One region of the Hansschlegelia sp. KR7-227 genome, then DNA from elsewhere that is predicted to be linked to it. Evidence: predicted binding sites of a transcription regulator. Region 1 holds the regulator's gene; the other holds the start of a gene.
The links. The regulator LexA, encoded in region 1, represses DNA repair genes until DNA is damaged. The targets are predictions, from matches to a motif close to TGTTCNNNNTGTGTTCNG.

Region 1 (3,610 bases):
CTCCGAGCGCGTCGCGTTGCGCGAGGCGCTCGGGCGCACGCTTGCGAACCCCTTATCCGCGCTCCGGACCCAGCCGCCCTGGGACTGCTCCGCGATGGACGGCTACGCGGTCCGCGCATCCGACGTCGGCCGCGCCCCCGCCCGGCTGACCGTGATCGGCGAGGCCGCCGCCGGCCGCGCCTTCGGCGGGCGCGTCGGTCCCGGCGAGGCCGTCAGGATCTTCACCGGAGCTCCGGTTCCCGACGGCGCCGACGCGATCCTGCTTCAGGAGGACGCCGAGCGCGACGGCGCGGTCGTGACGGCGCAGGAGGCGGCCGTCCTCGGCCGCCACATCCGCCGCGCCGGGATCGACTTTGCCACCGGGCAGGAGCTCCTGCCCGCCGGCCGAAGGCTCGGGGCGCGCGATCTCGCGCTCGCCGCGGCGCTGGGCCACCCTGCCGTCGACGTGGGCCGCCGCCCCCGCGTCGCGATCCTCGCGACCGGCGACGAACTGGTCATGCCCGGAGAAAGAGCGGGACCGGACCAGATCATTGCGTCGAACAGCTTTGCGATCGCCGCCGTCGTCGAAGGCGAAGGCGGCGTCGCCGTCGATCTGGGGATCGCGCCCGACGACCGCGCCGCCATCCGCGCGGCGATCGACCGCGCGATCGAAGAGAAGGTGGATGTTCTGGTGACGCTCGGCGGCGCCTCGGTCGGCGACCACGACCTGGTGCAGCCTGCGCTCGCAGAGGCCGGCGTCGCGCTGGATTTCTGGAAGATCGCCATGCGGCCGGGCAAGCCTATGATGGCGGGTCGGCGCGGTGACATGCTCGCGCTCGGGCTGCCGGGCAATCCAGTCTCGGCGATCGTCTGCTCGCTGCTGTTTCTCGTCCCCGCGCTCCGTCGCATGGCCGGCCGCGAGGACGTCGAACCGGCCAAGACGTTCGCCAGGCTTGGACGGGACATGGCGCAGAACGACCGGCGTGAAGACTATATGCGCGCGGCGCTCACCTTTGATTCGGACGGCGTCGCCGTCGCGACCGCTTTCGACCGCCAGGATTCGTCGATGCTGCGCGCCCTCTCGGACGCCGAGTGCCTGCTCGTGAGGCCGGCCCACGCGCCGGCCGCGGACGCCGGAACTCCTTGCGAAATCATGATGTTACACCATCCGTTCTGATCGTCGGACGATCGAACGACGCTCGTGGAGGAGAACCTCCCGGGATGGTAACGCGGCCTTAACGCTTGCGGAACACACCTAGAACAGCTACGAATCTGTTCATGATTTGTTTTGTCACGGCGCGGAGCCGCCCATGTTGACCCGCAAGCAGTACGACCTTCTCCGCTACATTCACGAGCGGCTGAAGGAGACCGGCGTTCCCCCCTCGTTCGAGGAGATGAAGGACGCGCTGGGGCTGCAGTCGAAGTCGGGCGTGCACCGTCTGATCATGGCGCTTGAGGAGCGCGGCTTCATCCGACGGCTGCCGAACCGAGCCCGGGCGATCGAGGTGGTCCGCCTTCCGGAAGCGGCCGCGCCGCCCGTGACGCGGCCGACGGGGCGCTTCACGCCGAGCGTGATCGAGGGCAATCTGGGCCGCAGGCGGCCTGCCGCCGACGAGCCGGACGACAGCTCCGCGCGCATGGTCGCGATCCCCGTTATGGGCCGGATCGCCGCGGGCGTGCCGATCGAGGCGATCCAGACCAAGAGCGACACGATCTCGGTCTCTCCGGATATGCTCTCCAACGGCGAGCATTTCGCGCTCGAAGTGCGCGGCGACTCGATGATCGAGGCCGGCATCCTCGACGGCGACCTCGTGCTGATCCGCCGGCAGGAGTCCGCCGACACCGGCGACATCGTAGTCGCGCTCGTCGACCATGAGGAGGCGACGCTGAAGCGGCTGCGCAAGCGCGGCGCCTCGATCGCGCTCGAGGCCGCGAACCCGGCCTATGAGACGCGCATATTCGGCCCGGACCGTGTGGCGATCCAGGGGCGGCTGGTCGGGCTCATCCGGCGCTATTGATCCTCGCCCGGCGGCGGCTCCTCGTCAGGCGAAGTCGGATCGACGACGGTCGGTCGGTCGACTGTGGCCGGGGCGCGCGCTCTTGGCGCGAAGACGAGTTTCAGCGCGTCGTCGGGCGGCGGCGCGGTGGCCAGGGCGCTCCCCCTGTGCCAAGGGCGGGACCCGGCGGGGTTTCGGGCCGAGCGCCCGATGAACCGCGGGCCGTCGCGCATCAGCGCCAGCGATCCGGTCGCGGCGAGCGCGGCGCGGTCGATCACCGCCGCGGCGTCCCGGCAGGCGTCGGGCGCGTCGAGACGCGTGACCACCAACGTGGCGCGACGGCAGTCTTCGTCGAAGGCCCGGGCATCCCAGACCAGCGCAGCCCATCCGCCGGCGAACAGCGGCGCGACGCAGCCGTAGGCGTCGCAGCGCACGACGGTCGTGGTCTGGCCGACGACCTTCGCGCCCGACCCGAATGATCCTTCGGCTGACGCCCCCGCGGCCGAAGGCGAGGACTGCGCACCGCGGCCGCCCGGCTGAGATGGCCGCTCGGTGGGTCGGCCCGCCTTCACGGGCGACGCCGCGTCGGCGGCGAGCCACACCTTGGCGGCGAAGCTCCAGGACCGGGTCCCCACGAGCGCCAGCGCGCCGTCAGGGCCCCTGGCCGCCATCTCGCGGCCCGAGGCGTCGATCACCACATCCGGCCGCGACGGGACCGCGGCAAGCGCCAGCGCCGCCGCGAGCATGGGAACGGCGCCCCATCTCAACCGCGTCCGCCACAGACATGCCCAGCAGATCCCGAGCGCAAACAGGGCGAGCGCCGGCTCGTCGAAGGCCGGCACATTGCGCTCGGATCCCGGCCATGACGCCACCATCTCCGCGATCGCGAGCACGCCCCTCAGGCCGAGACCCATGGCCTGCCACCACAGGCCGTCCAGACCCAGCGGGGCGAAGAACAGCCCGCCCACGACCGACGGCATCACGAGGACGCTGAGCAACGGCGTCGCCAGCGCGTTGCCGGCGAGCGCGTAAGGCGTCGTGCGGTGGAAGTGATAGGCGGCGAACGGCGCGGTCGCCATCCCCGCGACCAGGGTCGTCATCACCGCGATCGCGGCTGCGGCTAGCGCCCAGCGCCACGCGCGTCCGAGGCCCGAGGCCGGCGGCGGAGGTCGCGCGCCGTCGCTCCTCCGCTCGAACCAGGCGATTAGGGCCGCGACCGCCGCGAACGACATCTGGAAGCTCGGTCCCAGCGCCGCCTCGGGCAACCAGGCCATGACGAGCAGCGCCGCAAGGGCCAGGTTTCGGGGCGACATCGCCGGCCGGCCGAGGATCACGGCTGCGAACACGATCGCGATCATGATGTAGGAGCGCTGGGTCGCCACCTCGGCTCCGGAGAGCGCGAGGTAGAACGTCGCGCCCGCGAGCGCCACGATGGCGGCGACGCTCTTCACCGGCCATCGAAGCGCTGCGGTCGACGACAGCGCCAGGCCGGCGCGCGCGAGCCAGAACAGCGTGCCCGCGACGAGCGCCATGTGCAGACCGGAGATCGACAGGATGTGGCTGAGGCCGGCCGCCCGCAGGTCGTCCTCGATCTTCTGTGGGATCGGTCCCTCGACCCCGGTCACGAGGGCCGC
Region 2 (3,610 bases), on a different contig from region 1:
CGATGGCGAGCGCCTGTTCGACGACGGGCGCGGCTCGGCTGGCGACGTCCTCGCCCTCGAAATAGATCTGGTCTCCGAAGGGCCCCCTAAGCCAGGCGTCGTCGCCGGCCACGACGATGTTTTCGCCGGACAGCTCGCGGCCGGCAAGCACGATGAGATAGGCGGCGTCGGCGCGCAGCGGCTTGCCGTCGACGTCGTGCACCAGTCCTCCTGCCGCCTGCGCGAGCATCGCCCGCGTCCAGGCGGCGACGCCCGGCTCGATCGCCAGATCCGCAAGCTCTGCATCGGAGCGTCCTGCAAGGCTTTCGACAGCCTGCGCGACCGATCCGCCGACACCCGAGGCGGCCTCGAGCGCCGACCTGAACCGCGCCAGCGCGCCTGCGCGCGCATCCTCGCTCAGCAGTCGCGTGGCCTCGGCTGACGTTTCGGCCAGCTCGAACCGCGCCAGATCAAAATCCGCCGGCAGCCTCGAGCTGAGGTTCTCCCGTTCCCCTGCCAGCCCGTCTTCCAGGCGCGCCTTCACATGCGAGATCAGCGCGTAAAGCTCGCCGCAATAGACCGAGGGGTTTTTGAAGCCGTCTTCGCCGTGACGGTGAGGGACGGATCCGCCGCCACAGATGTCGACGACCGTGCAACTCAGGCACTTTGCGCAGAGGCCGTCCTTGCGCAACAGGGCCCGGTGCGCCTCCAGTCCAGGCGAGGCAGCCACCGCTGAAATCGCGGCGTCACGCACCGTCCCTGACAGCGCGGTCGCCCCGTCACGGACGATCTTGAGCACGTCGAGATCATGATAGCTGCCGTCGGTCTCGATCGACAGCAGGTTGACGTCCCCGAACCCAAACGCGTCGGTCGCCGACGGCAGGCCGGCCGCGACATCCAGAAGCGACTCGAACGTTCTGAGCGGCAGGTGAGGATAGCGATCGAACCAGAGGTCGAAGGCGCGGATCAGCCAGGCGCTGTAGCGCTCGGGTTCGGCGTCGCGACCGGGCGGAGGCCGGAGGTGGTGGGCGTCGGGTAGCAGAAAATCGAGCTTGGGCGGCTGGAGCTCGTCGAAGAAGGCGAAGAGGTCGTCCGGTGCGATCGAAGGATCGATTACGGCGATCACGCCGGCGAAGATCGCCGGCCGTTCCCGGAGCCGCCGGTAAGCCGCCATCACGCGGTCGAAGCTCGATCGCCCTTTCCTGCTGGTGCGATGGAGGTCGTTGGCCTCCCGCGGACCGTCGAGGCTCAGGGAGATCGAGATGTCGGCCTCTTCCAGAGCGTCGAGCGCATCCTCGTCCAGCAGCAGCCCGTTGGTCTGCATCGCGACGTCGAGCTTGACGTCCGGCCCGACAGCCGCACGAAGCTCGCGGGCGAACTCTACGAGCGGCTCGACGCCTGCAAGCAAGGGCTCGCCGCCGTGAAACACGACGACGGCGCGCTTGAGGTCGACCTCTCGCGCATAATCAGCAAGCCGAGATGCGAATGCGTTTCGCACCTCGGCCGACATCGTCTTGGGCATCGATCGCCAGCCTTGGTCGGCGTGGTGATACACGTAGCAGTAGTCGCAATCGAGGTTGCACCGGGAGGCGACCTTGACCAGGAACGACGTGATCCGAGCCGCCGCCAAGGGTTGGACTCAGGAGCGATTGTGCCGGTGGTGCATCCGGTCGTAGCTGGTGATCACTTCGCTCGCTTCGGCGCTGGCGAGAACACGGCTGCGAAGCCGCTGGATCGCCGGATTTACCGACTGGCTCCTCAAGACAGCGATCTTGAGCGCGTCCTCGGGCTGCGTGGCGGTCTGACTGACAGGGGGCATGGGAAAGCTCCTGTTTTCTGTTTGTTCTGATCAGATAAGGGAAATTTCTAGGGTTTGCAATCTTTGGATAGGCTATCATCCAGGATCGATGCGCACCTTACTTACCGTCGATTTCGGCGCCCGGCAGATGTTCCGCCGATCACCGCCCATCGCGGGCCGTAACCCCCGCCGCCAAGCGCGCCGTGAAATTCTCTCGACAGTATAGCCTGACATCGCTATCGCATGAATTAAGCTAAATCTTTAGCTATTCGTTCAATTGATCGAAAGAAACGAATATTATGCGCTTCAACTTGGCCTGTTTGTCTTAATTTAACTTGATCGACAGCAAATATCGCTGCGCCCACGATGATCGCAACGTAAGGCGATCACGACAGTGTGACATGAGCGGCCGGATGGAAATTCGCCGCCGCCGTCATCCCAGGCAGCCCAATTTATCGCTATCAACGCGAGCACCCTTCAAAAAGAGCCGGGTGAACATGGCGCACGGCTTCGATTCGATGGCGGACGGGCGCTCGCTCATGCGTGTTTAAGGCGTCACCGCTGGCCAGGCTTCACGGCTTGAGGCGCCAGTGTCGCTCCAGCGGGACCGGCGTCGCTTCACGGACTTGGATCACGGCGCACTTTGGCTTCATCTGATACCCCTTGAAGTTGTGACGAATCCAGTGAACCGATTGCTCGTGGCGGACCGCGGCGTCGTCGGTCATCGTCTTCACCACTACCCTTCTGGAGTCGTCGCACGACGGAGGCGTCAGCCCTATCCGTCTGAATGCCGGCTTTTGAGCTGCCGCGGCGCCATCCGTCGCCGCGGCCGGCGTATTCGCCTGTGTCGGCGCGACGAGAAGAAGACCCGACAGCCCCAAGCTGGCCGCCACCGCGGCGATCCTGAGCGGCATACCTGCGTTATCGCGCATTCCCTTGTCTCCAGATCGGCTCCGGCCCGGCCAGTCGCACCAGGCCGAAGCGCTACCGTCGTCCGCGTCAGCGAGTGACGACGCCGCGATGATCATGAGAGTTCTCGGACAGCTGACCGATCGCCTGGTCGCGGGTCTGCGACTCTCCGGTCAGCATCGAAAAATCGGGAACACTGGCGTAAAAGTCCGCCCGGTCTCGACCATGCTGGTTGGTGGAGTTCGGGATGGTGGCGTCGTCCGCAAGCGCCGCCCCCATTGAGCTGATCACGACCAAGCTCGCCACCAGAAGAGTCTTCATTTCATTCACTCCATCTGTTCTGCTCGAACTGAGCTGGAGTGAAGTTAAGGCATCACACGGTTCTGCGATGTGGCGGTCGCCACATCGACATTCACCGCTGGTGATGCTTGTCGACGATGTTCCAAAACCAGCTTCATCGACTGGGCGTCGCGTAACACCGTCTTTACGCAAGCGCCCGCGCACTGCGAACGTCTTATTCGGCCTTCAAGTCATGCAAGCTGATCGTGACACAGGCCGTAGCAAGATGCGGTCGTTTCGGCCTTCCCCCGACCAGTGACACCAGTCCGACCTTCCCGAGAGCTGCAAGCGAGCGCGAGACGTTCGACTGGGGCCGTCCTGCCAGGCTGCACAACTCGGTGACGCTGGATGGCCGATGCCTGTGGATGAGAGCAATCAGCCTGCAGTTCTCTGGCGTAAGCGCTCTTAGCACGTCCTCGCTCGACGGCGCGGTCATCGCTTTGGGAATGCGTCTTCGGTTGATGGGCAAATGCGCGAATGACCACTACTTTTTGCGTGGTCAGCACTTAAGCGCTGCGTCTCAGAGAGTTGTGGCATGCTGCTCGCTGAGACGCCGGACGATTTGATCAATGCGTTCTGGGGTCA

Region 2: yhhA (YhhA family cyclophane-containing RiPP) is a predicted target of LexA. The motif match lies at 1,810-1,827, and genes of this name have one in related genera.

The regions. Positions count from the first base shown of each region.
Region 1 covers NZ_JBMSEA010000001.1:1,367,208-1,370,817, forward strand. The annotation lists gene glp (gephyrin-like molybdotransferase Glp) at 1-1,156, shown strand, start outside; gene lexA (transcriptional repressor LexA) at 1,290-1,997, shown strand; gene ACO2RJ_RS06440 (ComEC/Rec2 family competence protein) at 1,991-3,610, opposite strand, start outside.
Region 2 covers NZ_JBMSEA010000005.1:35,801-39,410, reverse strand. The annotation lists gene yhhB (cyclophane-forming radical SAM/SPASM peptide maturase YhhB) at 1-1,609, opposite strand, end outside; gene yhhA (YhhA family cyclophane-containing RiPP) at 1,619-1,798, opposite strand; gene ACO2RJ_RS20350 (hypothetical protein) at 2,350-2,709, opposite strand; gene ACO2RJ_RS20345 (hypothetical protein) at 2,777-3,007, opposite strand; gene ACO2RJ_RS20340 (ArsR family transcriptional regulator) at 3,201-3,461, opposite strand; gene ACO2RJ_RS20335 (hypothetical protein) at 3,561-3,610, shown strand, end outside.